4 regions of the Streptomyces sp. NPDC050703 genome follow, and region 4 is predicted to be linked to each of the others. Evidence: riboswitches for the same ligand, from Rfam matches in the RefSeq annotation. Region 4 holds a riboswitch; each other region holds the start of a gene.

Region 1 (6,966 bases), on a different contig from region 4:
GGAGATGACCTTCTCGGGCCCCACGGTGAAGGGCAGCTCCGTGACGACGAGGCCCTTGCGGCGCGCCGTCACGTTCTCCACGGTGGCCGTGGCGCGGATCTTGAAGCTGCCGCGGCCCTTCTCGTACGCGTCCCTGATGCCGGTCAGGCCGACGATCTTGCCGCCGGTGGGCAGGTCGGGGCCCGGCACGTACTTCATCAGGGTGTCGAGGTCGGCCCCCGGGTGCCTGATCAGGTGCCGGGCGGCGGCGATGACCTCGCCGAGGTTGTGCGGCGGCATGTTCGTCGCCATGCCGACCGCGATGCCCGACGCGCCGTTGACCAGGAGGTTCGGGTATGCCGCCGGGAGGGCTGACGGCTCCATCTCCTGGCCGTCGTAGTTCGGCTCGAAGTCGACCGTGTCCTCGTCGATCGACTCCGTCATCAGGGACGTGGCGTCGGCCATCCGGCACTCGGTGTACCGCATGGCGGCCGGCGGGTCGTCGTTGCCCAGCGAGCCGAAGTTGCCGTGGCCGTCCACCAGGGGCAGGCGCATCGAGAAGGGCTGCGCCATGCGCACCAGGGCGTCATAGATCGACGCGTCGCCATGGGGGTGCAACTTACCCATGACCTCGCCGACGACACGGGCGCACTTCACATAGCCGCGGTCGGGGCGCAGACCCATCTCGTTCATCTGATAGACGATCCTGCGGTGCACCGGCTTCATGCCGTCGCGGGCGTCCGGCAGGGCGCGGGAGTAGATGACCGAATACGCGTACTCGAGGAAGGAGCCCTGCATCTCGTCGACGACGTCGATGTCGAGGATCCTCTCCTCGAACGACTCGTCGGGCGGCGGGGTCTTCGTGCTGCGGCGGGCCATCGCTGCTGCGGCTCCTTCGACAAGCAAGTGCGGGTTCTGACGCCGACCATTGTGGACTGTCCCACTGACAACGCCGACCACGACCCGTGCACCGGCGGTGTCGGAGGCGACTACGCCGTGAGCGGACCGGGAACTTCGTGAGGTGTCGGCACGCTGCATACAGTGGCGGGACTCGCAGCAATTCTGCAGATTCAGCGATCGAAGGGACGTACATGCCCATGGGTCACACGGCCACAGCCGAGCCCGGCTCCGGCGGCCTGACAGCGACCGAGCACCGGCTGGCCAACGGCCTGCGCGTGGTGCTCTCCGAGGACCACCTGACCCCGGTCGCCGCGGTGTGCCTCTGGTACGACGTCGGCTCGCGCCACGAGGTCAAGGGACGGACAGGTCTTGCTCACCTTTTCGAGCACCTCATGTTCCAGGGCTCGAAGCAGGTGTCGAACAACGGCCACTTCGAGCTGGTCCAGGGCGCCGGCGGCTCGCTCAACGGCACGACGAGCTTCGAGCGCACCAACTACTTCGAGACGATGCCCGCCCATCAGCTGGAGCTGGCCCTGTGGCTTGAGGCCGACCGGATGGGCTCGCTGCTCACCGCGCTAGACGAGGAGTCCATGGAGAACCAGCGGGACGTGGTGAAGAACGAGCGCCGCCAGCGCTACGACAACGTCCCCTATGGCACCGCCTTCGAGAAGCTGACCGCCCTCTCGTACCCGGAGGGCCATCCGTACCACCACACGCCGATCGGCTCCATGGCGGACCTGGACGCGGCCACCCTGGAGGACGCGCGCCAGTTCTTCCGTACGTACTACGCGCCGAACAACGCGGTGCTCTCGGTCGTCGGCGACATCGACCCGGAGCAGACGCTCGCCTGGATCGAGAAGTACTTCGGGTCCATCCCCTCGCACGACGGCAAGCAGCCGCCGCGCGACGGCTCCCTGCCCGAGCGCATCGGCAGGGAGATCCGCGAGGTCGTCGAGGAGGAGGTCCCCGCCCGCGCCCTGATGGCCGCCTACCGGCTGCCGGAGGACGGCACGCGTGCGTGCGACGCGGCCGACCTGGCGCTGACCGTCCTGGGCAGCGGTGAGTCGTCGCGGCTCTACAACCGGCTCGTGCGCCGGGACCGCACCGCCGTCGCCGCCGGGTTCGGCCTGCTGCGGCTCGCCGGCGCGCCCTCGCTCGGCTGGCTCGACGTGAAGACCTCGGGCGACGTCGAGGTCCCCGTCATCGAGGCCGCCGTCGACGAGGAGCTGGCCCGCTTCGCCGAAGAGGGTCCCACCCCGGAGGAGATGGAGCGCGCGCAGGCGCAGCTGGAGCGCGAGTGGCTCGACCGGCTCGGCACGGTCGCGGGCCGCGCGGACGAACTGTGCCGGTACGCCGTCCTCTTCGGTGACCCGCAGCTCGCCCTCACCGCCGTGGGACGCGTCCTCGACGTCACCGCGGAGGAGGTCCAGGAGGTCGCCAAGGCCCGCCTGCGGCCCGACAACCGCGCGGTGCTCGTGTACGAGCCCGTGGCCGCCGGAGGCGCCGGGGAGACGGCCGCCGACGGGACCGAGCAGACCCCCGCCGGCGAGACCGAACAGGAAGAGGAGGCGGCGAAGTGACCGAGGCCGCGACCATGCAGTTCCACCCGCAGCCAGAGCCCGGCACGGCCAAGCCGTGGGCCTTCCCCGCCCCCGAGCGCGGCGCCCTGCCCAACGGCCTGACGGTGCTGCGCTGCAACCGCCCCGGCCAGCAGGTCGTCGCGGTGGAGGTCCACCTGGAGGCCCCGCTGGAGGCCGAGCCCGCGGGCCTCGACGGCGTCGCCACGATCATGGCGAGGGCCTTCAACGAGGGCACGGACAAGCACTCCGCCGAGGAGTTCGCCGCCGAGCTCGACCGCTGCGGCGCCACCATGGACGCGCACGCCGACCACCCCGGCGTCCGCGTCTCCCTCGAAGTGCCCGTCTCCCGCCTGCCGAAGGCGCTCGGACTGCTCTCCGACGCCCTGCGCGCCCCCGCCTTCGCGGACAGCGAGATCGAGCGCCTGGTCCGCAACCGCCTCGACGAGATCCCGCACGAGGCGGCCAACCCGGCGCGCCGGGCCGCCAAGGAGCTGTCCCGGCAGCTCTTCCCGGCGAGCTCGCGCATGTCGCGCCCGCGCCAGGGCACGGAGGAGACGGTCGGCGCCATCGACTCGGCGGCGGTGCGCGCCTTCTACGAGAAGCACGTCCGTCCGGCGGCGGCCACCCTGGTGGTCGTCGGCGATCTGCAGGGCGTCGACCTGGACGAGATGCTCGCGGACACCGTCGGCACCTGGACGGGCAGCACGGCGGAGCCGCGCCCCGTGCCGGCCATCACCGCCGACGACACCGGCCGTGTGGTCATCGTCGACCGTCCCGGAGCCGTGCAGACGCAGCTCCTGATCGGCCGCATCGGCCCGGACCGGCACGACCGCGTCTGGCCGGCCCAGGTCCTCGGCACGTACTGCCTCGGCGGGACCCTCACCTCCCGGCTCGACCGCGTCCTGCGGGAGGAGAAGGGCTACACCTACGGTGTGCGCTCCTTCGGCCAGGTCCTGCGCTCGGCCCCGGACGGCTCGGGCGCCGCGATGCTCGCCATCAGCGGATCGGTCGACACGGAGTCCACGGGCCCCGCGCTCGAAGACCTCTGGACGGTGCTGCGCACGCTCGCCGCGGAGGGCCTGACCGACGCCGAGCGCGACGTGGCGGTGCAGAACCTGGTGGGCGTCGCTCCGCTCAAGTACGAGATGGCGGCCTCCGTGGCGGCCACGCTCGCCGACCAGGTCGAGCAGAACCTCCCGGACGACTACCAGGCGCAGCTCTACCGGCAGTTGGCCGCCACCGGCACCGTGGAGGCCACCGCGGCGGTCGTGAGCGCCTTCCCGGAGGACCATCTGGTGACGATCCTCGTGGGTGACGCCGCGCGCATCGAGGAGCCCGTCAGGGCCCTCGGCATCGGCGACGTGAGCGTCGTCTCCGGCTGAGCGGCGGCGCGGAGTCAGGGCATACCGGGACCCCGGTGGCCGTTTGTGGCCCCGGGGTCCCCATATGTCCGAATTACCATGGAGGTTGCCTGTCTGCCGTGTGGCGTGCGCTACAAAAGAGGCGTTCTGTTTGTCGTTCGAAAGAGGACACGTTTAGCGTCGGTCCGGCTGTTCGTCACGCAGTACGCCGCAGCCGCGGCACCGGACAGTCATCGCCGAGTCCCCGTACGGCGCGAGCCAGGGGAGCCGGGGACCCACACGTCCCTTGGGGTGAATCGGGCACCTTGCCGCACGGTGAGGGACTCGTAGGAGACCTTCCTGCTCCGAACCCGTCAGCTAACCCGGTAGGCGAGAGGGAAGGAAAGGACCAGCCGCTTCATGGCGTTCACCCGTGCCACCGGGAAGCACCGTCGTCCGAGCCGCCTGACGCGCACCACGGCCAACGCCGCCGGTGTCGCCGCGCTCACCACCACCGGTGTCATCGGGAGCCTGGCGGGCCCCGCGCTCGCCGCCGCCGACGACGCGCCCATCGAGCACACCGGACTCACCCAGGCGATCTCCGTCGGCGACTCGCTCGCCGACGGCGTCGACGCGCAGGCCGCCGCCCAGCGCCAGGCCGCCGACGACGCCGCCGCGGCCAAGAAGGCCGAAGAGGCGGCCAAGAAGGCCGAAGAGGCCGCCAAGAAGAGGGCCGCCGAGGAGAAGCGCAAGGCCGAGGCCGAGGCCAAGGCGAAGGCCGAGAAGGAGCGCGAGGAGAAGGAGCGCGCCGCCCGCGCGGCCGAGCGCAAGCGCCTGAACACCTACGCCTCCCCGATCGCCGGCTCCTACGTCTCCACGGGCTACCAGACCGGCGGGGCCATGTGGTCCTCCGGCAGCCACACCGGCGTCGACTTCCACGCCTCCTCCGGCACCCCGGTCCACGCGGTCGGCTCCGGCACCGTCGTCGAGGCCGGCTGGGGCGGTGCCTACGGCAACAACGTCGTGATCAAGATGAACGACGGCACGTACACCCAGTACGGCCACATGTCCTCCCTCGGTGTCACCGTTGGCCAGACGGTCACCCCGGGCCAGCAGATCGGCCTCTCCGGCTCCACGGGCAACTCCAGCGGCCCGCACCTGCACTTCGAGGCCCGCACCAGTGCGGAGTACGGCTCGGACATCGACCCCGTCGCCTACCTCCGCGCGCACGGCGTCAACGTCTGACACGTCTGACCGACGCGACCGACACCCCCGCGTCGTACCGACACCCCCGCGTCGTACCGACACCCCCGCGTCGTACCGAAAGCCCCGGCTCACGAATGAGCCGGGGCTTTCGCCGTCTGGCCAAAAGATATCCATGAATTCCCTCGCCCCGTCGGAAAACGCGACACCCTGCAATAGAGTCGCGGAAAGAGCGTCGGTCGACCGCGTCGCGCGGTATCAAGGCGGAGGTCAGGGCATGCGCATTCCCGCGCACTCGGTATGCACGGCGATACGGGACGACATCATTTCCGGAGTCCATGAGAGAGGCAGCCGGCTCACCGAGGACCTCCTCGCACGCCGCTACGGCGTCTCGCGCGTTCCCGTGCGCGAGGCCCTGCGCACCCTGGAGGCCGAGGGCTTCGTCGTCAGGCGCAGGCACGCGGGCGCATGCGTCGCCGAACCCACCGAGCAGGAGGCGGCCGACCTGCTCGACGTGCGCTCGCTGCTGGAACCGCTCGTCGCGGCCCGCGCGGCGCGCCGCCGCACCGACGCCCACCTCAAGGTCCTGCGCGGCCTCGTCAAGGTGGGCGGGGAGCGCTGCCGGAAGGGTCAGGGGGAGGATCTGGCCTCGCTGGAGGGCTGGTTCCACGAGACGCTCGCCCAGGCGTCCGGCAGCCCCGGGCTGATCACGCTGCTCGCCCAGCTCCGGCAGAAGACCGCCTGGATGTACGCCGTCGAGCCCTCCGCCGCGCCGGACGAGGCCTGGGCCGAGCGCGCGGCGATCGTCGACGCGGTCTCCCGCGGGGACGCGGAACGGGCCAGGGCGCTCGCCGCGGCGCACGCGGAGCGCACGGCGTCGGCCCACAGGCCGCGGCCCGCCGGACGCGCCCACCGCGTGAGGGGTCCGCAACGTGCCGTAAACACGGCGGGCCTTCTGAATTAACGCGGGCGCCGTACAAAAGAGAGTGGACGCCGGTGTGAGAAGGGCGCGGAATTTCAATGCGCTTTATGCGCCATGCTCCGTTGGCGATGTTGGCGATGTTGGCGATGTTAGCGATGCGCAGAGCGCCGCAATGCCGTGAAATCAGGAAGCGCGGAAAGCGCCGCATACGCCAAAGGGTCCACCCCGTGGCAGGGTGGACCCTTCAGTCGGTGCCGCTCGGTTCAGACCGTCTCCGGGAGCTCCTCAAGGCCCTCGGCGACGAGCTTGGCCAGACGGTCGAGGGCGGCGTCGGCGCCCTCGGCGTCGGACGCGAGGGTGATCTCCTCGCCGCCCTGGGCGCCGAGGCCGAGCACCGCGAGCATCGAGCCGGCGTTGACCGGGTTGCCGTCGGCCTTGGCGATCGTCACGGGTACGCCGGCGGCCGTGGCCGCGCGGACGAAGATGGAGGCGGGTCGGGCGTGGAGGCCCTCGGCCCAGCCGACGTTGACGCGGCGCTCAGCCATGTGTTGCTGCCCTTCCAGGTGTTTCCAAGTTGTCTAGACCAGTGTCTCATGTCGGCACGGGTGCTCTGCCGACCGTACGCCCAGGTCATCCGGCCGGCTGTCCCCGCGGTCACCGGGCTCCCAGCCTGCCAAGGTCCGAGCCGCCCCGCGACCCGTACCCTGGCTCCATGCAGACCCCGTCGGATCAGTCGGATCAGCAGGAGCGGCACGACTACCCCGCGCACTGGGAAGCCGATGTGGTGCTGCGAGACGGAGGCACCGCCAGGATCAGGCCCATCACGGCCGAGGACGCGGACCGCCTGGTCAGCTTCTACGAACAGGTCTCGGACGAGTCGAAGTACTACCGGTTCTTCGCGCCCTACCCCCGTCTCTCCGCCAAGGACGTGCACCGCTTCACCCACCACGATCTGGTGGACCGCGTGGGCCTGGCGGCGACGGTGGGCGGCGAGTTCATCGCGACCGTGCGGTACGACCGCATCGACGAGCGCGGCATGGCA
Region 2 (6,966 bases), on a different contig from region 4:
CTCGGCGTACGCGTCGTCCTCCCAGCGGGCCTTCTCGTCGCGGAGCTTCTCCACGTCGGCCCGCTGCTCGCTCTGCTGCCTGCGCAGGTTGTCGATCTCCGCCCGCTGCGAGACGTACTGCCTTATCGGGTACGCGAGCACCACGACCAGCGAGCAGAGCACCAGCGCGAGGAGCGCGGCCCGGCCGGTGAGCCGGGAGCGGCGGGCCTGGCGCCTGGTCTGGGAGCGGTAGACGCGCTCGGCGGTCTGCTCGCCGAGCAGCCGTAGCCGGGTAGCCGTGGAGAACCGGTCCTTGGTACCGGCCTTGGCCATGGGTTCCGCCTCCCCGAAGCAGCGCGTGCACGTGACTACGTCCCCGCACACGGTACGGGACCGGGTGCGGGGACGTAGGTAACCGGGCTTCACGCCAGGGGCACGGGTCAGCCCTTGTAGCGCGGGAAGGCGCTGCGGCCCGCGTACACGGCGGCGTCGTCGAGGATCTCCTCGATGCGCAGGAGCTGGTTGTACTTGGCGACGCGCTCGGAGCGGGCCGGGGCGCCGGTCTTGATCTGGCCGCAGTTGGTGGCGACGGCCAGGTCGGCGATGGTGACGTCCTCGGTCTCGCCGGAGCGGTGGGACATCATGCACTTGAAGCCGTTGCGCTGGGCCATCTCGACGGCGTCCAGGGTCTCGGTCAGCGAACCGATCTGGTTGACCTTGACGAGGAGGGCGTTGGCCGAGTTCTCCTCGATGCCGCGGGCCAGGCGCTCGGGGTTGGTGACGAACAGGTCGTCGCCGACGAGCTGCACCTTGTCGCCGAGCTTCTCGGTGATGGTGGCCCAGCCGGCCCAGTCGTCCTCGAACAGCGGGTCCTCGATGGAGACCAGCGGGTAGGAGGCGACGAGCTCGGCGTAGTACTCGGTCATCTCGGCGGCCGAGCGGCTCTTGCCCTCGAACTCGTAGGAGCCGTCCTTGTAGAACTCGGACGCGGCGACGTCGAGGGCGAGCGCGATCTGCTCGCCGGGGACGTAGCCCGCCTCCTTGATGGCCTCAAGGATGAGGTCCAGGGCGGCGCGGTTGGAGTCGAGGTTCGGCGCGAAGCCGCCCTCGTCGCCGAGGCCGGTGGCCAGGCCCTTGTTCTTCAGGACCTTCTTCAGCGTGTGGTAGACCTCGGTGCCCCAGCGCAGGGCCTCGGAGAAGGACTCCGCGCCGATCGGGGCGATCATGAATTCCTGGATGTCGACGTTCGAGTCGGCGTGCGACCCGCCGTTCAGGATGTTCATCATCGGGACGGGCAGCAGGTGCGCGTTCGGACCGCCGAGGTAGCGGAAGAGCGGCAGGTCGCTGGCCTCGGACGCGGCGTGCGCGACGGCGAGCGAGACGCCGAGGATGGCGTTGGCGCCGAGCGAGCCCTTGTTGTCGGTGGCGTCCAGGTCGAACATGGCCTGGTCGATCAGGCGCTGCTCGGTGGCGTCGTAGCCGACGAGCTCCGGGCCGATCTGCTCGATGACGGCGAGGACGGCCTTCTCCACGCCCTTGCCCTGGTAACGGTTGGGGTCACCGTCACGGAGTTCGATGGCCTCGAAGGCTCCGGTGGAGGCACCGGACGGAACGGCTGCACGACCCGTGCTGCCGTCGTCGAGGCCGACCTCGACCTCGACCGTGGGGTTGCCTCGGGAGTCCAGGATTTCCCGGGCTACGACGACGTCGATGGACGGCACGAGCATCTCCTTCTGGGATGTGACGCGTTTACGCGGGGCCGCTTCGGCCCTGCGTCTCCTGAGCCTAACCGGCCCGGAGCCTTCAGCCAGCCGACCGCCCGCCCCGTGGGACGTACAAGCGCCCAAATACCAGGGAATCGGGACGGAAGCCCGCTTTTCTACTGGCCGGTAGCTCGCTGAAGGCGAACACGGCGGTGCGGACATGACCCCGCCCCGGTGCGTACGGGGGATACGCGCACCGGGGCGGGGGGCCGTGGGGACGGGGGCGGCCGTGCCTCCGCCGAGGCACGGCCGAGCCGGCCGGGTCAGCTGAGGTGCAGCTGCTGGCCCGGGTAGATGAAGTCGGCGTTGTCGATGATGTCGCCGTTGAGCTTGTAGACCTTCTGCCAGCCGCCCTTGACGTCGTGCGCCTCGGCGATCTTCGACAGGGTGTCGCCCGTCTTGACCTTGTACTCGCCGTCGCCCTTCTCGACCGTCTTGCCGGTCGGGGTCTCGACGGTCTTCTCGGTCTGGGCGCGCGGGGCGGGCTGCGGCTTGGGCGCGGCCTGCTGCTGCGGGGCGGCCTGCTGCTGCGTCTGCTGCGGCTGCGGCTTGCTCTGCTGCTGAGGCGCCTGCTGCTGGGGCGCCTGCTGCTGCGGGGCCTGCTGCTGGGCGCCGCCGCCGTTGGAGGCGTTGGAGAGGCCGACGCCACAGCTCGGCCAGGCACCCTTGCCCTGGCCCGCGAGGACCTTCTCGGCGATCTCTATCTGCTGGGCCTTGGTGGCCTTGTCTGCGCTGGGCGCGTACTTCGTGCCGCCGTACGCGGCCCAGGTGGACGGCGAGAACTGCAGGCCGCCCTGGTAGCCGTTGCCGGTGTTGATGGACCAGTTGCCGCCGGACTCGCACTGGGCGACGGCGTCCCACTCGGCGTTGGTGGCGGCCGAGGCCGAACCGGCGGCCATCAGCGGGGCGGCCACGGCGGCACCGGTGACACCGGCGAGCGTGACGACACGGGTGGCCTTGGACGGACGGCGGTGCTTGCCCTTGCCGGAAAACAGCATGAGTTGATCCCCTCACCGACGCCTGCGAGGTGAGCTGTCGGGTTCGGGCCAGTGAAGTTGCCCGGCCGCACTCTCCCGAGTGCGGCTCCACCCCTAGCCGCATGACACGGCGCTTACCTTGGGTCCCCCGCTCCTGCCCACGGCGCTCGAAGCGACGACTGTTCCCGTCCGGCCGTTGGCAGGATTCGGCGTACCGACCGGCGGGGCCCACCAGTGGCGAGCGGTCACGACCGTAGACAGGAGACCACCGGAATTTCAAAGACGATCAGGGCTTCTGAGACCCATCTCTCACTCGCGCCAAAAGGTGCATACAGCACGAAGTGCCCCGCGGACGCATCGTCAACTACCGCTGCTTTTCGCCCAGATCGAGGCTCTGACCGGGGAGGATGAGGTCCGGGTCGTCCCCCACGGTCTTCTTGTTCTCGGTGTAGAGCGTGTCCCAACCGCCGTCGATGCCGTGGTCGTCGGCGATCGCCGAGAGGTTGTCCCCGGAGCGGACCGTGTACGTGCCGTCGGCCGGCTTGTCCGTCCGCTCGCCGCCGCGTGAGGCGTGCCGGCCCGAACGGTCGCCCGCCGCCGCCCCGGTGGCGTCCTCGGCGGTCTCCTCGGCGCTGCCGCCGCGGTGGCGGCCGGTGGAGCCCGCGGACTCCTCGTCCCGGCCTGCGGGCGAAGTCGCCTCGTCGTCGGCGGACTTGCCGGAACCGTCCGGCGCGCCCTTCCCGGGCGTGTCGTCCGCCCCGGCCTTGTCGCCAGCCCCGCCCTTCTCGCCCTTCTCGGGGGACTTGTCGGGCTTGCCTGACTTGTCAAGCTTTTCGCGGCCCTTCTCCCGGTCGGAGCCGGCTTCCGGCGTGTCGCTCGCGTCGCCGGAGGGCTTCTCGCCGTCCTTCGCGTCGTCCGAGGGCTTGTTCTCGGCCTCTGACGCCTCGTCGGACGGCTCGTCCTTCTTGCCGGAGCCCTCGGACCCCGACGAGCCGGAGCCGGCCGGTCCGGACGACTCGGGGACGATCGGGTTGCCCGGGTCCACGTCGGCCGCGGGGGCGTCCTCGGTGAGGCCGGCGATCGGGGCGCAGCTCGGCCAGGCGTCGGAGCCCTGTGCGTCGAGGATGCGCTCGGCCACGGCGATCTGCTGCGACTTGGAGGCCTCGTCGGCGCTGGGCGCGTACGCGAGGCCGCCGTTGGCCTCCCAGGTCTCCTGGGAGAGCTGGAGACCTCCGTAGTAACCGTTGCCCGGATCGGCGCTCCACGCGCCGCCGCTCTCGCACTCGGCGAGCTTGTCCCACGTCGCCGTGGGGGCGGCGCTCGCGCTGGTCGCCCCGAGGAGCGGGATGGCGATGGCGGATCCGGTGACTCCTGCCGCGACGATGAGGGCCGGGGCCTGGCGGGGGCGTCGGTGACGACCATTGCCGGAGAGCATGCGGTTGCCTTTCAGGAGACTGGTGCGGCGATCGGGGCAGCGGGGTGCCCGAGTCGACGTGAACGTAGCCGCAGTCGAACGCTTGTCACAAGTCGATGCAGCGGAGATCACGCGAAAGTCACAATGGTGACGCCTCGTCAGCCGCGGCCGGTCCCTGTGCGGGTGTGAACGTCACCGGCAGCGTCCGCAGCCCGCGCATGATCAGCCCGCCACGCCACCGCAAATCCGCCGGATCGGCCGCGAGTTGCAGGTCGGGCAGGCGCCTGAGCAGCGTCGCGAGGGCCGTTCTGCCCTCCAGGCGGGCGAGCGGGGCGCCGAGGCAGTAGTGGATGCCGTGGCCGTACCCGAGGTGCTGGTTGTCGCGGCGCGACAGGTCCAGCGTGTCGGGGTCCTCGAACCGCTCGGGGTCGCGGTCGGCCGCCGCGAGGACGACGAGGACGGGGTCGCCCGCGGCGATCCGCTGTCCGCCGATGGTCAGCTCATCGGTGGCGAACCGCCACGTGGCGAGCTCCACGGGCCCGTCGAAGCGGAGGAGTTCCTCGACGCCGGTCTCCAGGAGCCCGGTGTCGCCCTCCGCGAGCGCCTTCTGCAGGCGTTCGCGCTGCTCGGGGTGGGTCAGCAGCGCGTACACGCCGTTGCCGATGAGGTTGACGGTGGTCTCGAAGCCGGCGAAGAGCAGGATGAAGGCCATGGCGGCGGCCTCGTTCTCCATGAGGTGCTCGCCGTGGTCGGAGGCGCGGATCAGGCCGGAGATGAGGTCGTCGCCTGGTTCCAGGCGCTTGCGGTGGATCAGCTCGGCGAGGTAGCCGCGCATCTTCTTCACCGACCGGGCCACGCCGCCGCGCGGGCCGCCCCCCTGGCCCGGCTTGACATGCCGCATCATCATGCCCGCCCAGTCGCGGAAGTCGTCCTGGTCCTCGCGCGGGACGCCGAGCAGGTCGCAGATGGCGTAGATGGGCAGCGGGAAGGCGAACTCGTGGATGAGGTCGGCCTCCCCCCGCTCCGTACCGTTCCCGGCGAGGATCGCGTCGATCAGGGCGTCCGTCAGCTCCTGCACCCGCGGCGCGAACTCCGCCACGCGGCGCGGCGTGAACGCCTTCGCGACGAGCCTGCGCAGCCGGGTGTGGTCCGGCGGGTCGATGTTGAGCAGATGCGTCATCAGCTCGGCCTTGCGCTCGCCGGGGATGCCGGTCTTGCCCTTGGCGTGCGCGGGCTCGTCGTGATGGGCGGGGTTCTTGCTGAGCCGCTGGTCGGCGAGGGCCTGCTTGGCGTCGGCGTACCGCGTCACCAGCCATGCCTCGACCCCGCTGGGCAGCGTGGCCCTGTGCACGGGGGAGTTCTCCCGCAGCCAGGCGTAGGCGGGGTAGGGGTCGCTGGCGAACTCCCAGGTGAACAGCTCCGGCCCCGGGGAGCCGTGGGCGGCGTCGGGGGCGGCGGCGTCGGGGGCGCTCGCCGCGCCGGGCCGGGTCATCGACGCCCCTCGGCGGCGCGCACCGCGTCCCGGTAGGCCCGTGCGGCGGCCCGCAGCGCCGACTCCGGGTCCACGCCCTCGGCCTCGGCGCGCAGGGCGAGCGCGAGGAGTTCGTGAGCGATGCCGTCCTGCCGCGGGACCTCGACCCGGAGCCCCGCCGTCCGCGCCCGAGCGGCCAGTTTCGCCACGAGGGCCAGGCTCGGCTGGTCCAGCGGCACGCCCTCCGTGACCGACGTGCGCCGCTTCTCCTCGGCCTTGGTCCGCCGCCAGTGCTCCTTGACCTCTTCCGGGGTCAGCGCGGAGTCGTCGCCGAAGATGTGCGGGTGGCGGTGGATGAGCTTCTCCACGAGGGTGCCCGCGACGTCGTCGACGGAGAAGGGGCTCTCCGGGTCGTCCTCGGCGATGCGGGCGTGGAAGACCACCTGGAGCAGTACGTCGCCCAGCTCCTCGCGCAGCTCCTCCCGGTCGCCCGCCTCGATCGCCTCGACCAGTTCGTACGCCTCTTCGAGCGCGTACTTCACCAGGCCCTTGTGCGTCTGCCGGGACGACCAGGGGCACTCCTCGCGGATGCGGTCCATGACCTGCACCAGGTCGAGCAGGCGCGCGCCCGGCAGGTCGTACGAGGCGGGCAGCAGCTCCAGGTCCGGCATGGCGAAGCGGCCCGAGCCGGCGAGGCGGGCCAGGCCGTCGGTGAGGGCGCGGTCGCCCTCGGCGGTGGCGACGACCAGGACCGTACGGCCGCCCGCGCAGGCGCCGACCAGTTCCTCGGCGGTCGGCGAGGCGTGCGTCACGCTCACGCCCGCCTCGCGCAGGTACGGCAGCTGCGGGTGCTCCGCGTCGGCGCACAGCACCGCGTCGGCACCGTGCAGGGCCTGCCAGGCGGGCCAGGACAGCAGGCCGGGCGCGACGCGGTGGCTGGTGGTCAGCAGGACGACGCGGCCCGCGGGGGCCGCCGCCGGGGACGGGGTATCGGTCTCGTTCACCCGTCGAACGTAACCCGCCCCGCGGACCGGGCGGACGCCACCGCCCCGCCGGGCCCTCGCGCTATGCCCGCTGGTCGGCGCTTCCCGCGCTCGCGTCGGTCACCTGGCGCACCCACGGGGTCCTGGCGTCGGCGCGCTTGTTCTTCTCGACGTCCCAGGTGCCGTACCGCGGGTTGAGGTCGATGTCGAGCTTCTTCGAGGCCGCGGTGAGCGACTTCCAGAACAGCTTCTGGCCCTCGGGCGCGTTCATGTCGGCGCCCAGCTCCTTCGCGAGCTTCTGCGCCTCGATCTCCGTGCGCAGGCTGTCGTCGAGGCGGGCCGGCGCCACGCTGTACTGCTGGAGCCAGCCCTCCTCCAG
Region 3 (6,966 bases), on a different contig from region 4:
CGCCGACGCCGTCGTACCGAACCGGGTCATGACGTGGAACATCTGCAACCCCTGCGACGACAGCAACGCGGACAGGGCGGCGGAGATCGCCACGTACGCGCCGCAGGTCATCGGCCTCCAGGAGGCATGCGTACGCGACGTGGAGCGGATTCGTGACTACCTGGAAGGCTTCTACGGACTGGTCTACCACGTCGAGTACGGGACGGTCCTGCGGAACTGGGGCCGCTGCGGGGGAGCCCCGTGGAGCCCCGGAGCCTTCGGCCAGGCGATCCTCTCCGCGGCCCCGATGACGGACCGCGTCGCCGTGGAGTACCCCGACGGCGGCTCCGAGGACCGTGGCTACCTGGCGGTCACCACGGAGGTCGGCGGCAAGCAGGTCCGGGTCTTCAACACGCACCTGGCCCAGCGGGCCCAGGAAGCGGTCCGGGCGGCCCAGACCGGCGTACTCGCCGCGCAGGTCGAGCGGCACAGCCGCGCGGTGGTTCTCGGCGACTTCAACGCCGTGCCGGACGCGCCCGAACTCGCCCCGATGTGGAAGCTCGCCACGGACACGGACCCCGAGTGCCGTCCGCCCGCCGCCACCTGCGAGCCGACCACCGACTGGCAGAGCAAGTTCGACTACGTCTTCCTGCGGGGCATCACCCCGCTCGAACACCGCGTGCGGCCCTCCTCGTACTCGGACCACCACATGGTCCACACCGACCTCGACGTGACCTGACGGCTGACCGGACGTGACCGCCCGTCCGCCGGTGAGGGGACCGCGTGGGAACTGATTCCCACGGACCTGTCACATCGTTCCGCCGGGCTCCGTCATCGCAGTGACAGTAACGCTGAAGCGATGAGGAGTTGTTGAGCATGAGCACGCGTACGATCACGGCAGAGGTCCCGATGGTTCCGCGGATGACGGAGGACCCGGCGCGGCTCGTGCCGGAACTGGCGGACGTGTCGGCGGCGTTGTTCAAGGTGGTGGGCAACGGTTCGGTGCCGCGGCCCACGATCAGCCTGGTGCAGCTTCGCGCGGGGCAGATCGTCGGCAGCACGTACCTGACCGTTCTGCACACCGGATTCCTGCGCAAGGCCGGGCAGTCGGAGGAGCGGATCACCTCGGTGGCTTCCTGGCAGACCTCGCCCTACTTCACCGGTGCGGAGCGCGCCGCGCTGGCCCTGGTGGAGGCGGTGCTGCAGGCGCCTTCGCACGGTGAGCGGGTGTCCGACGAGCTGTACGCCCAGGCGGCCGAGCACTACGACGCCAAGGCGCTCACCACGTTGATGTTCGCGATCGGCCAGGTCAACTTCTTCATCGCCGTCGCCCTCATCGCCAAGCCCGTACCGGGCCGTTCGTTCACCGACCCCTGGAACTAGGATCTGTCGCAGGCCCTGCGGCCAGTCGGCCACGCCGTAGCCGGTGACGGACAGGAACGCGGCATGGGGCGCCCCGTGGAAGCCCAGACTCTCCGCGCCGTAGGCCGCGCGAGCCGGGTGGTCGCCGGGGAGAACGCGCTGCCCACCGCGGTCTGACCGGCCCTACCGGGTTGCGCGGCAGGCCCTGGCCGCCGTCGGGGCAGGGGCGCCGTCACCGACGGCGCCCCCGTCACGCGGTGACCGACGCGATGAACGCGGAGAGGTTCGCCACGGTCCGCTCGTTCTGCTCCTCCAAGGTGAGCGACTCGTGGAACCGCCCGCCTATCCCCGCGTCCTTCTTGCCCCGCACGTACAGGGAGCAGGCGAGGTCGCTGCACATGTAGGCGCCCACGGAGTTGCCCTGCTGCCCGGCCTTGCCCGCTTTCGGGGCGACCATCAGCGACACGCCGCCCGTGTGACTGGTCATGCACAGAGTGCACATGCTGCGCCGCGTGTGGGACACCCCCGAGCCGGGGCAGCGCATCGCCAGGGCTACGGGGCGGCCCTCCAGCTCTGTGGCGAGGTAGGCCCGGCCGGGGGACTGGGGGTCCCGCCAGCCCAGGAAGTCCAGGTCGTCCCAGGGCCGCTCGGCCAGGTCGCGGGGGACGGACAGGCGCTTCGCCTCGCCCTTGGTGCAGTTCACGAACGCGGTACGGATCTCTTGCTCGGTCAACGGTCTCATGAGCGGTAGGCTAAGTTTCCTAAAACCGTTAGGCAAACGATTAAAGCTTGTCGTGGGATGGGGCGAAGGTTATGGCTAGAGCAGGGCTGACTCCGGAGCGCCTGACCCGGGCGGGGGCGGAACTGGCCGACGAGGTCGGTTTCGACCAGGTCACCGTCTCGGCGCTCGCCCGGCGGTTCGACGTCAAGGTCGCGAGCCTGTACTCGCACCTGAGGAACTCCCAGGACCTCAGGACGAGGATCGCCCTGTTCGCGCTGGAGGAGCTGGCGGACCGGGTCGCCGAGGCCGTGGCCGGGCGCGCAGGGAAGGACGCGCTGACCGCCTTCGCCGACGCCTACCGCGACTACGCGCGGGAGCACCCCGGCCGCTATGACGCGGCCCGCCTCAGGCTCGACCCCGAGACGGCCGCCGCCGGCGCCGGGGTGCGGCACTCCCAGATGACGCGGGCGATCCTGCGCGGCTACGACCTGACGGAGCCGGACCAGACACACGCGGTCCGGATGCTGGGCGCCATGTTCCACGGCTACGTCAGCCTGGAGATGGCCGGGAGCTTCAGCCACACCGCCGTCGACTCGCAGGAGTCGTGGATGTGGGTCCTCGACTCCCTCGACGCTCTGCTGCACAACCCCCGCCGGGTCACGCCGTGAGGAGCGGGCCACCAGGGCCTCCGGCCGACGGCCCGCCCGCCCCCCCCCGGCCGACGAGCTGACACAGGGCATGACCAGGCAAGCAAGGCAGGACCAGGCCGGCAAGGCAGGACCAGGCCGGCAGGGCAGGGCAAGACATGACCGGGCAAGCAAGGCAAGGCGCTACCAGGCAGGACAAGGCAAGGCGAGGCACTGAGCGATGAGCACTGATCACGGCTGGGGCACCACCCCTGTCACCACCCCCGTCACCCCCGACCTCCTGCGAGGCTTCCTAGATCTGGAACCGACCGCGCACGGCCTGCTCCCGCACCGCCTTCCCGCCCGGGCCCGGCGCCAGATCCCCGACGACCAGCTCGCCGTGGCCGAGGCGCAGCCCTCCGGCGTACGCCTGGCATTCCGCACCCGCGCCACGACCGTCGAGCTGGACACCCTGCCCACCAAGCGGACCTACCGCGGCTTCCCGCCCCCGGCGGACGGCGTCTACGACCTGCTGGTCGACGGCCGCCTCACCGCGCAGGCCACGGTGACCGGCGGCAATCTCCGTACGGTCACCGACATGGTCACCCAGTCCGCCGAGCTGAGGGAGGGGCCTCCCGGCACCGCCCGGTTCGCCGGTCTGCCCGCGGGTGACAAGGACATCGAGATCTGGCTCCCGCACACGGAGATCACCGAGCTGATCACCCTGCGCACCGATGCGCCGATCGAGCCGGCGCCGGACAGGGGGCGCAGGGTGTGGCTGCACCACGGCAGCTCCATCAGCCATGGTTCGAACGCCGCCCACCCCACCGCCGTCTGGCCCGCCCTGGCGGCGGCCCGGGGCGACGTGGAGCTGGTCAACCTCGGGTTCGGCGGCAGCGCGCTGCTCGACCCGTTCACCGCCCGTGCCATGCGGGACACCCCGGCGGACCTGATCAGCGTCAAGATCGGCATCAATGTCGTGAACGCCGACGTCATGCGGTTGCGCGCCTTCGGCCCCGCCGTCCACGGCTTCCTCGACACCATCCGCGAAGGCCACCCGACGGCACCCCTGCTGGTCGTGTCCCCCGTCCTGTGCCCGGTCCAGGAGGACACCCCCGGCCCCCTCATGCCCGACTTCGACGGCGGGACCCTGCGGTTCAAGGCCACGGGTGACCCGGCCGAACGGGCCGCCGGGCGTCTGACCCTGAACGTCATCCGCGACGAACTCGCCCGGATCGTCGGACAGCGGTCGGCCGACGACCCCCACCTGCACTACCTCGACGGCCGGGAACTCTACGGCGAGAGCGACTACGCCGAGTTCCCGCTGCCGGACGCGATCCACCCCGACCCCGCGGGGCACCGCCGTATCGGGGAGAACTTCGCACGGCTCGCGTTCGGCGAGGGCGGCCCCTTCGCCACCGCGTCACCCGGGCGGGCTGACGCGTAAGCAACACCGCCCGCACTCGCTCCGGTTACGGGCTGAGCCCCGGACGCATGGCGTGCCGGGGCTCAGAGGGCATGCGGCGGGGGGTGGGGTACGGGGATCAGTACGGGCCGTTCACGTTGTCGATGGAGCCGTACCGGTCGGCCGCGTAGTTGCAGGCGGCGGTGATGTTGGCGACCGGGTCGTAGCTGTCCAGCGAGGTGCCGGGCACGTGGTAGGCGGCGAAGGTGGGCGCGATGACCTGCAGCAGACCCTTGGAGGGGGTGCCGGCGACGGCGTTGGAGTCCCAGTTGTTAATGGCCATCGGGTTGCCGGAGGACTCACGCATCACGTTGCGGTGGATGCCCTCGTAGGTGCCGGGGATGCCGTGCTGGGCCATGATGTCGAGCGACTCCTTGATCCAGCCGTCGAGATCGTTGGTGTAGGTCTTCTCCGCCGGGGCGGCGGCGGGCTCGGCGGCCGCGCTGTCGCGCTCGGAACGGTCCGCCCGCTCGGCGGCCGGCCTGGGTTCGGCCGCGTCCTTCTCGCCGAGGGTGAGCTTCAGGCCGGGGTGGATGAGGCCCGGGTCGCCACCGAGGACGTCGCGGTTGTTCTCGTACAGGCTCTCCCAGCCGCCGCTCACGGAGTGCTCCTGAGCGATCGTGGCGAGCGAGTCACCCGCGGCGACGACATAGGTCGCCGGGGCCGCGGCGGGCTCGGTGACCGCACCGGCCGGCGCCGCGTTGGCGGCGGTCGCACCGAGCACGGGGAGTACGAGAACGGCCCCGCCCGTCCCCGCGAGGGCGATGCCCCGGTGGAGCGCGCTGAACTTGGGGCGGCGGTGCTTTCCCTTTGCGGGCATGACGAAATTCCTCTCCGTCGCCTGCGAGGTGAGCTGTCGGGTTCGGACGGGAGATGTCCGGCCGCACTGTGCGCGCGACTTCACCCCGAGCCGTTCCGTAATCCGGACCGGCGGCTTACCTGGGTCCCCCGCTCCTGCCATGCGTAAGTGAGTGAGTGGGTGGGAGGGTTTCCGGACAGCGGCAGGATTCGGCGTTCCATCCGGATTGACGGTGACGTTAGGCGAGAAAGGCCCGAAGGAACAAGTCCCGAATTCACCCGGAGAAAGCGCGGGATCGGTTTCTGATGATCAGAAAGCGGGCCCTTCCTTGATCGATAGACCCAACTTTCTTTGCCTGGAACGGGAAATCCGCTCGGGCGTTTTGAGCCGCACGATGGGCGGCGTGACTCATTTCACTCAGGAGTACGCGGCGGGGTGGGGGCTATCTGCATAAATTGGTCATACCGGGCGGATCGGGGGCGTGCGTTCGCCCGGGAGTGCCTTCTGTGAGTGGCTGACCAGTCGGGCCGACGGCGCGGTTCGGCCGCTGGCGGCCGGCTTCGGACTTCCGGCTTCCGGCTTCCGGCTTCTGGCGTTCGTGGGACGAGCCATGGGTTTCCGGGCTCGAAATGCTCGGCGCCCGGGGCGAGTTGAGGACGTCGCGCGTCACCACGCCGAATTGCTGTCGAATTCCGACAGGATGTCAGCCGGGTTCTGTTGACTGCCTAATGCGGTGAGTAAAAGGTGGAAAGCGGATTACCCGTGGCGCCGAACTGCCGGCTCCAGCCGCACCTACTGCCCCCGCTGTCCCGCTTTCCACCGCTCCCCGGTGATCTCGTACCGCACGCCTCCGAACTCGGAACCCTCGACCGCCTCCATGTCAGGAGGAGTGGGGATGGCGGCAGCGAACTCCATGTCCAGCTTCTCCATGACGTTGCGCGAGCCGTGGTTCACGGACATCGTCGCGGCCCGGACCACGCGCACGCCGAGTCGCGTGAACGCCTTGTCCAGCAAGGCCCGCGAGCCCTCGGTGGCGTAGCCCCTGCCCCACGCCGCCTGCCGCAGCCGGTAGCCCAGTTCGACCTCGTCGAGCGGGCCGTCCGGCTCGGGACGCAGATGGAACCAGCCGATGAAAGCGCCGCCGTCCCTCTCGTGCGCGGCGAAGAGCCCGAGGTCGCCGTCCCACTTCTCGTAGCCGGCCAGGATGTTCGGCAGATGGCGCTCGCGGACGGTCTCCGGCGCGGTCGGTTCGCCGCCGCTCAGGTAGCGCATCACCGCCGGGTCACTGTCCAGTTCGATCAGCAGCTCCGCGTCATCGACGGTGAAGTGCCGCAGGGCCAAGCGCTCGGTCGTCAGATAGGTGTCCACGAGTCGATCTTGCACGCAGTGGAGCGGGCGGCCCAACGGTTTTTCCCGCGCCTCCGCCCGAACCGCCTCCGCCCGAACCGGCTCCGCCCGAACCGGCTCCGCCCGAACCGGCTCCGCCCGAACCGCCTCCGCCCGAACTGTCTCCGCCCGAACTGCCTTTGTCCGCGCCGCGTTCGCCCGACCGCGAACTGCTCGGAACTCGGCGCGCATCCGGCACGACTACTGCAGTGCCAGGCACTCACGCAGAACCACCACCAGTCCGCGCCCACCCGCTCCACCGCTTTCATCGCCCTCATCGCCCCGAAAGGTACGTGAAACAACGGTGCGTCCAAGACCCACTGCTGCCGTGCTCGCCGCAGCCCTCACCTTCCTCGTCGGCGGCCTGTCCGGTTGTGCCTCCCCGTCGTCGACGTCCTCCGCGTCCGCCTCCGACCGGCCGGGCAAGGCAGGCGACGACTCCACGGGAGACGGGACCTCGGCGGCCTGCCCCGCCACGGCCGATGTCGCCGAAGTCCCGAAGCGGGTGGTCACCCTGGACGCGGGAGCCGCCGCGTTCCTGATCGCGCTCGGCCTCGGGGACCGGATCGTCGGGACGGCGGGGCCCGAGTTCAAGGACGACTTCTCCGGCGCGATGCGGAAGGAACTC
Region 4 (6,966 bases):
ACCGCCCCGGCTCGCTCAAGGCGAGGTACGCCGTCCGCGGCGCCACCGAGATGGTGGAGTTCTGCGCGGAGCACGGCATCCCGCACGACGTCACCGGCAAGCTGATCGTCGCCACGGAGCGCGCCGAGCTGCCCCGCCTGCACGCCCTCGTCCAGCGCGGCAGGGAGAACGGCATTCCGGTGCGCGAGCTGGGCCCCGCCCAGATCACGGAGTACGAGCCGGAGGTCCGCGGCCTCGCCGCCATCCACGTCGGGACGACCGGCGTCTGCGACTACGGCGCGGTGGCGGAGCACCTGGCGAAGACCTCCGGCGCCGAGATCCGCTACGGGGCGGGCGGCGACGTCGTGCGCGTCGACCGCCGCCCCGACCTCGGCGTCGCCGTGCGCACGGCCGACGGAGCGGTGGTGCGCGGCAAGGTCCTGGTGAACTGCGCGGGGCTGCACTGCGACGAGATCGCGCGGCTCACGGGCGACGACCCGGACATGCGGATCGTGCCGTTCCGCGGGGAGTACTTCGAGCTGGCCCGTCCCGAGCTGGTGCGCGGCCTCGTCTATCCCGTGCCGGACCCGGCCTTCCCCTTCCTCGGCGTCCACCTCACCCGGGGCATCGACGGCGGCGTCCACGTCGGTCCCAACGCGGTGCCCGCCCTGGCCCGCGAGGGCTATGACTGGTCGGTCGTCCGCCCGCGCGAGCTCGCCGGCACCCTCGGCTGGCCGGGTTCCTGGCGGATAGCCCGCCGCCACTGGCGGTACGGAGCGGGTGAGCTGCGCCGCTCCGCCTCCAAGGCGGCCTTCACCGAAGCGGTCCGCAGGCTGCTGCCCGCCGTCAGGCCCGAGGACCTGGTGCCCGCCCCTGCCGGGGTCCGCGCCCAGGCGGTCCTGCGGGACGGCACGCTGGTCGACGACTTCCTGATACGGGAGGCCGCCCGCACGGTCCACGTCCTGAACGCTCCCTCCCCCGCCGCCACGGCCTCCCTCCCCATCGGCCGCGAGGTCGCGGGCCGGGCGCTGGCCGCGCTGCGGGACGGGGACGCCTGAGCGAGCGGGCCCCCGGGGCCCTCGGCCGCTGGGCGCGGTGGCTCTGGTCGGGCCGGGTCGGGGGCGGGGTGGTCCGCACGGCTGCCGGGGTGCGGGGCCTCGCTGAGCCGACCGCACCGCCGGGTCCGGCATCCCCGTAAAATTGGCGCACTGTGTCTGAGTCACCCCACACCCCCGAAGCCCCCGGCGTCCGCGAAGCCTCCCGGGCCGCCGAGCCGGCCGGAGCCGCCGGCGCCCCCGAGGCCACCGAAGCCCGAGAAGCCGCCGAGCCGAGCGAGGCCACCGAGCCGGCAGGAGCCGCGGCCAAGGCTCAGGAGGCCGTCCGGGCCACGGGCGGCCCGCGGTCGGCCCGGCCCCAAGCCGCCCCCCGCTTCCCCGGCGGCCCGTCCCCCGACCCGGCGGGTTCGCACCACGAGCGGCGCATCCGCAGCTTCCAGCCGCGCCGGAGCCGGGTGACCACCAGCCAGGGGGACGCCCTGCGGCGGCTCTGGCCCGTCTGGGGCCTGGACATCGACGGGCTGCGCACGCTGGACCTCGCCGAGCTGTTCGCAGAGGACGGCAAGCCCTCGGACAGGCCCGTCGTGCTGGAGATCGGCTTCGGCATGGGCGAGGCCACCGCGCAGATGGCCGCCGCCGACCCGGACACCGGCATCCTCGCCGTGGACGTGCACACCCCCGGCCAGGGCAACCTCCTCGGCCTCGCCGAGCGCAACGGCCTGACCAATGTGCGCGTGGCCAACGGCGACGCGATCATCCTGCTCCGCGAGATGCTGCCGCCCGCCTCCCTCGACGGACTCCGCGTCTACTTCCCCGACCCCTGGCCCAAGCCCCGCCACCACAAGCGGCGCCTGATCCAGCCGGACTTCCTGACGCTGGCCGCGCCCTCCCTCAAGCCGGGCGCGATCCTGCACTGCGCGACCGACTGGGAGCCGTACGCGGAGCAGATGCTGGAGGTGCTCACCGCGCACCCCGACTTCGAGAACACGCAGCCCGACGGCGGCTACGCCCCCCGCCCCGACTTCCGCCCCCACACCCGTTTCGAGGGCCAGGGGCTGCGGAAGGGCCACGTCGTGCACGACCTGCTGTTCCGCCGGGTCGCCCGCCCGGAAGCCACCACTCCGGAGGACTGACCCCCACTTCCGCGCCCCGGTGTCCGAGGCACCGTCGCGGCCACCCCCGTCCCTCGTTAGGGTCAACGAGTGGCCACCACCTCTGCGTATCCGATACCCCCCGAGGCGCCCGCCCCGGGGGAACTCCGCCGCGTCCGCTGGTGGCAGCGGCGGGCGATACGCGCGGCCGGGCTCGTCATCCTGCTCGCCCTCTCGGGGCTGGTGATCCTGGCCCTGGTCAGGGAGCAGACCGGCACCGAGGGCTTCCTCGTGGGGCTCGGCCTCGCGACCGTGCCCGTGCCGCTGCTCGTCGCCGCGTTCCGCTGGCTGGACCGGGTGGCCCCAGGCCCCTGGCGGAACCTGCTGTTCTCCTTCGCCTGGGGGGCCTGCGCCGCCGCGCTCATCGCGATCGTCGCGAACAGCTTCGCGATCCGCTGGATAGCCACCGCCACCGCCGACCCCACCAGTGCGGACACCCTCGGCGCGACCGTCATCGCGCCGATCGTCGAGGAGTCGGCGAAGGCCGCGGCGGTGCTGCTGGTGTTCCTCTTCCGCAGACGTGACTTCACCGGCGTCGTCGACGGCATGGTGATAGCCGGGGTCACCGCGACCGGCTTCGCGTTCACCGAGAACATCCTCTACCTCGGCAACGCCTTCGTCACCGACCAGCTCAGCCACGACAGCGGCCTGGCATCCGTGACGGCGGCGACGTTCTTCGTGCGCGTCGTGATGTCGCCCTTCGCGCACCCCATGTTCACGGTCCTGACCGGCATCGGCTTCGGCATCGCGGCGTTCTCCGCGCAGCGCCTGCGGGTGCGCCGCGTCCTGCTCCCGCTCACCGGACTGATCCTCGCGATGGGCGTCCACGCGCTGTGGAACGGCTCGGCGGTCTTCGGGCAGTACGGCTTCTTCACCGTGTACGCGCTCTTCATGCTGCCCTGCTTCGGCCTGCTCACCTGGCTGGCCATCTGGACCCGGCAGCGCGAGCTGCGCATGATCCGCGCGGAGCTGCCCGTCTACGTGGCGGCGGGCTGGCTCACCCCTCCCGAGCCGTACGCGCTCGGCTCGATGCGCGCCCGCTCGCTGGCCCGCGACTACGCCGCGTACACCTGGGGCAAGGCCGCGGCCCGCACGGTCGCGGAGTACGAGATGTACGCGACGTCCCTGGCGTTCCTCCGCCACCGGGGCCGCAAGGGCCGGGCGGGCGCCGACTTCGTCGCCCGCGAGCGGGAGCTGCTGCACAGGCTCTGGGAGCGCCGCGAGCCCGCCCGCCCCGCGCTGGCCTACGCGGCCCGCGCGACGGCACCGGTCCCGTTCGCGGGCCCGTACGGGCCTTTCCCTTACGGACAGCAGCCCCAGCCGTACCCGGTGGCACAGGCGTATCCGGCAGCACAGTCATATCCGGCGGCACAGCCGTACAACCCGTACCGCACCTGACCCGACGGCCCGAGGCGCCCAGGGCGCCCGGGGCTCCCGGGGGCGTCGGCTCGGGCTCTCAGGGGTTGAGGCCCTTGCCCTGGAGCCAGGCGAGCGGGTCGATGTTGGCGCCGCCCGCGGTGTGGACCTCCATGTGGAGGTGCGGTCCGGTCACGTTGCCGGTGGCGCCGACGCGGCCGATGACGTCGCCGGTGCTGACCTTCTGCCCGGCGCTGACGCTCATCGAGGACTGGTGGCAGTACCAGATCTCGGTGCCGTCATCGAGTTCGAGGACGGTGCGGTAGCCGTAGGCCCCGGCCCATCCCGCCTCCTTGACGGTGCCGGTGTGCACGGCCTTGAGCGGGGTGCCCGTCGGCGCGGCGAAGTCGAGGCCGGTGTGGTGCCCGGAGGACCACATGGAACCGGCGTCACCGAAGTGCGAGGTCAGGGTGTACGAGGAGGTGGGGATCGCGAAGCTCTTGGCGAGCTTGGCCAGGCGTTCGGCCTCGGCCTTGGCCTTGCGGGCCTCCTCCTCCTTCTTCTTCTTGGCCGCGGCCTTGGCGTCGGCCTCGCGCTCGGCTTCCCTCTGTTGGGCGGCGGCCTCCTCGGCGGCCTTCTTGACGGCGGCCTCCTCGGCCGCGGTCCGCACCGCGTCGTCGGCCTGGCTCTGCTGGTTCTCGGCCTGCTGCATGATGCGGGCGCGCAGCGCCTCCCCCGCGTCGGTGGTGCCCTGCCGGGCGTCCGCGGAGCTGACACCGGCGGCCGTGAGCGGGGCCGCGGCGGTGACGGCGTCCGTTCCGGAGCCGGAGCCGGCGGAGTCGTCGGAGATCAGCGAGCCGACGCCGGGGAGGGACGTGGCCTCGGGCAGCGAGTCGGCGACGGCACCCAGGTCGGGCATCGATATGGAGACCGGCGGCTTGCCGTCCTGCGCGGTGGCGATGCCGCCCGCGCCGACGGCGGCGATGACGCCGACTCCCAGGACGGTGGAGCTGCGGGCGAGGCCGCCGCCGCTCTTCTTGTGCACACGGTGCCTGCCGCGGACGGGACGGACGGACTCCTCGGTGGGATTCCACTCTTCCCAGGGCTGCTCGTCGTACCCCCGGACATCAGGGTCGCTCGGGAGGTACGCGGCTTCTGGGGCAGGCCGGTTGGACGCCACTGGGGCGCACTCCTTTCCTTCCTTCTCGCCTACCGGGTTAGCTGACGGGTTCGGAGCAGGAAGGTCTCCTACGAACATCTGGCATGGAGGCACAGATGCCCGATTCACCCCAAGTTGGTGGTTCCCCGGCTCCCTTGCGGGATTAGGCGCGTGCGCACGGAGCCGCCTCTAGTGACGGCTGGGACGACCGCGCTGCGTTATCGAACGTTAATAGACAGCGGGCCCGTATTCCAAGCTGTTCCTGTTGATTCTTCTCGCCGACGGGGTATGAGTGGGCCGCGCGTATGGGGACACCGGGGCAGGGATCGGGGCGAGTTGACCGTGAGTCGGCGCGCGCCGGGACTCCGCCACCCCTTGACGGTGTGTCAGTTGTTATGCGGAGGGGTGCAGTTCGGTCACGCGCTGTGACACTCTTTCGACGCCAGTCTCCGCGCCGGTGCCCGCGGCGGTCTACGTGCCGGCGTCAGGGTCCCCCGGCGCGGGCCGCCGCACCGCGAGCAGTGCCAGGTCGTCCGTCGCGCCGCCCCCGGTGTGCCACCGCACCTCCTGTGTGAGCGTGGCGAGCAGCGCCTGCGGGCCCCTGCGGCCCGGGAAGATCCGCCCGCCGAGCCGGGTGGCGGGGGCGTAGAACTCCCCGGCCTCGTTCCGCGCCTCCGAGAGGCCGTCCGTGTAGAAGAGCAGCATGGCGCCCGGCGGGAACTCCGTCTCGTCCGCCCGGTCCGGCCAGGCCCCCAGCGAACCCATGCCGAGCGGCAGCGCGGGCTCGGTCGGGGACAGCACGCACAGCCGCCCGTCGCCGCGCAGCAGCAGCGGCTCCGGGTGGCCCCGGTTGATCAGGCGTACGCGGCCGTCGCCGTGCCCGATCTCCGCGAGGACCGCCGTGGTGAACCCCTCGAAGGCGTCGAGGCCGTCCCGCCGGGTGCCCTCACGGGCGAGCGCCCGCTCCAGGCGCTGCGCCACCGCCTCCAGGGTGGCCTCCTGCTCGGCGGCCTCGCGGAACGCGCCGATGACGACGGCGACGGCCGCGACCGCGCCCATGCCCTTGCCGCGCACGTCCCCGACGATGAGCCGTACGCCGTGCGGGGTGTCCTGCACGGCGTACAGATCACCGCCGATGAACGCGTCGGCCTGCGCCGCCTCGTACCGCGCCGCGATGTCGAGGCCGCCGATACGGGCGTCCGGCTCCGGCAGGACCGCGCGCTGGGCGGCCTCGGCGATGGAGCGGGCGGTGGCGAGCCGGTCGTTGCCGCGGCGCACGACGCGGTTGATGACGACGGCGAAGACGGCGACGGTCACCACGGTGAGCAGTTCGGTGACGGACTCGACGTGGCCTGAGGAGGAGTTGCGGTAGTGCAGCAGGAGGACGGCGATGGAGGCGGCGGCGCCGGTCAGGACGGTGTTGAGCAGCGAGTAGAAGGGGGCGGCGATCAGGGGCGCGGCGGTGTAGAGGGGAGCCGCGGTGAACTCCGTCGGCGTGGTCACGTCGTACCCGATGCCGACGATGAGCAGCAGGAAGGGCAGGGCGCGGACGAAGGCCCACTCGCGGAGGGTGGCCCTGCTGCCGTTCGGCCCCGGACCGGACCGGCGCCCACGGCCGGGCCCGTCCGTCCCTCCTCGCTGCCCCACCGCTCGTCTCCCGCCGAATCCGCGCCCATCACCGCGCTGCACCTGCCCAGGCTTCCCGCAGAGCGGTGCGGATGCGACTCGTGTGGGCCGAACGGGTCACGGCGTCATCGCCCTGAGGGGCCCGCCCCGGGAAACACGTAGATCCGGGAACACGTAGATCCGCGAAAACACTCCGGTCCAGGAAAACACTCAGGGCCGGGAAGCTGATGCTTCCCGGCCCTGAGTCTTCAGTAGCGGGGACAGGATTTGAACCTGCGACCTCTGGGTTATGAGCCCAGCGAGCTACCGAGCTGCTCCACCCCGCGTCGGTAAACACAACTCTACGCCATCCGAAGGGGTGCGTCGAACCACTTGCGCCCCGCCCCCACTCCGCCCCCGCCCCGGCACCGCCGAGCCGTCGGGCCCGGCCTCACGGAAACCGTCGCCACACCGGACACCCCGCGCGGGCCGACGAGCACCTGATCGGGCGGGAGATGAGCGGTGGCTGACGAGCCGACACTCGGCGAGGTCGTCCGGCGGTTCGAGGACCGGTTCACAGATGTCCGCGACGACATGCGGGCGGCGAAGCACGGGGCCGACGGCGAGCCCACACCGCAGGCCGCCCTCGACGCCACGCGAC

What was found. A riboswitch is a leader RNA that binds a small molecule or an ion and turns the genes downstream of it on or off. The one in region 4 is predicted to bind cyclic di-AMP.
Region 1: another riboswitch for cyclic di-AMP. It lies ahead of AB0I16_RS02300 (M23 family metallopeptidase); the one in region 4 lies ahead of AB0I16_RS34735 (M23 family metallopeptidase).
Region 2: another riboswitch for cyclic di-AMP. It lies ahead of AB0I16_RS18400 (transglycosylase family protein); the one in region 4 lies ahead of AB0I16_RS34735 (M23 family metallopeptidase).
Region 3: another riboswitch for cyclic di-AMP. It lies ahead of AB0I16_RS11705 (LysM peptidoglycan-binding domain-containing protein); the one in region 4 lies ahead of AB0I16_RS34735 (M23 family metallopeptidase).

What each region holds. Positions count from the first base shown of each region.
Region 1 covers NZ_JBFAHX010000002.1:143,368-150,333, forward strand. Annotated here, with positions in the region: gene AB0I16_RS02285 (DNA topoisomerase IV subunit A) at 1-858, opposite strand, end outside; gene AB0I16_RS02290 (pitrilysin family protein) at 1,071-2,459, shown strand; gene AB0I16_RS02295 (pitrilysin family protein) at 2,456-3,841, shown strand; cyclic di-AMP (ydaO/yuaA leader) riboswitch at 4,045-4,207, shown strand; gene AB0I16_RS02300 (M23 family metallopeptidase) at 4,220-5,044, shown strand; gene AB0I16_RS02305 (GntR family transcriptional regulator) at 5,280-5,966, shown strand; gene AB0I16_RS02310 (HPr family phosphocarrier protein) at 6,188-6,469, opposite strand; gene AB0I16_RS02315 (GNAT family N-acetyltransferase) at 6,637-6,966, shown strand, end outside.
Region 2 covers NZ_JBFAHX010000017.1:146,236-153,201, reverse strand. Annotated here, with positions in the region: gene AB0I16_RS18410 (septum formation initiator family protein) at 1-312, opposite strand, end outside; gene eno (phosphopyruvate hydratase) at 420-1,700, opposite strand; gene AB0I16_RS18400 (transglycosylase family protein) at 2,006-2,740, opposite strand; cyclic di-AMP (ydaO/yuaA leader) riboswitch at 2,745-2,895, opposite strand; gene AB0I16_RS18395 (transglycosylase family protein) at 3,084-4,154, opposite strand; gene AB0I16_RS18390 (cytochrome P450) at 4,273-5,625, opposite strand; gene AB0I16_RS18385 (nucleoside triphosphate pyrophosphohydrolase) at 5,622-6,608, opposite strand; gene AB0I16_RS18380 (SurA N-terminal domain-containing protein) at 6,670-6,966, opposite strand, start outside.
Region 3 covers NZ_JBFAHX010000009.1:119,482-126,447, reverse strand. Annotated here, with positions in the region: gene AB0I16_RS11730 (endonuclease/exonuclease/phosphatase family protein) at 1-718, shown strand, start outside; gene AB0I16_RS11725 (carboxymuconolactone decarboxylase family protein) at 856-1,362, shown strand; gene AB0I16_RS11720 (FBP domain-containing protein) at 1,592-2,083, opposite strand; gene AB0I16_RS11715 (TetR/AcrR family transcriptional regulator) at 2,155-2,730, shown strand; gene AB0I16_RS11710 (GDSL-type esterase/lipase family protein) at 2,930-4,135, shown strand; gene AB0I16_RS11705 (LysM peptidoglycan-binding domain-containing protein) at 4,233-4,973, opposite strand; cyclic di-AMP (ydaO/yuaA leader) riboswitch at 4,979-5,133, opposite strand; gene AB0I16_RS11700 (GNAT family N-acetyltransferase) at 5,745-6,320, opposite strand; gene AB0I16_RS11695 (ABC transporter substrate-binding protein) at 6,667-6,966, shown strand, end outside.
Region 4 covers NZ_JBFAHX010000071.1:1,927-8,892, reverse strand. Annotated here, with positions in the region: gene lhgO (L-2-hydroxyglutarate oxidase) at 1-1,037, shown strand, start outside; gene trmB (tRNA (guanosine(46)-N7)-methyltransferase TrmB) at 1,190-2,167, shown strand; gene AB0I16_RS34740 (PrsW family intramembrane metalloprotease) at 2,261-3,583, shown strand; gene AB0I16_RS34735 (M23 family metallopeptidase) at 3,642-4,721, opposite strand; cyclic di-AMP (ydaO/yuaA leader) riboswitch at 4,733-4,880, opposite strand; gene AB0I16_RS34730 (PP2C family protein-serine/threonine phosphatase) at 5,172-6,347, opposite strand; tRNA gene AB0I16_RS34725 (tRNA-Met) at 6,579-6,652, opposite strand; gene AB0I16_RS34720 (hypothetical protein) at 6,828-6,966, shown strand, end outside.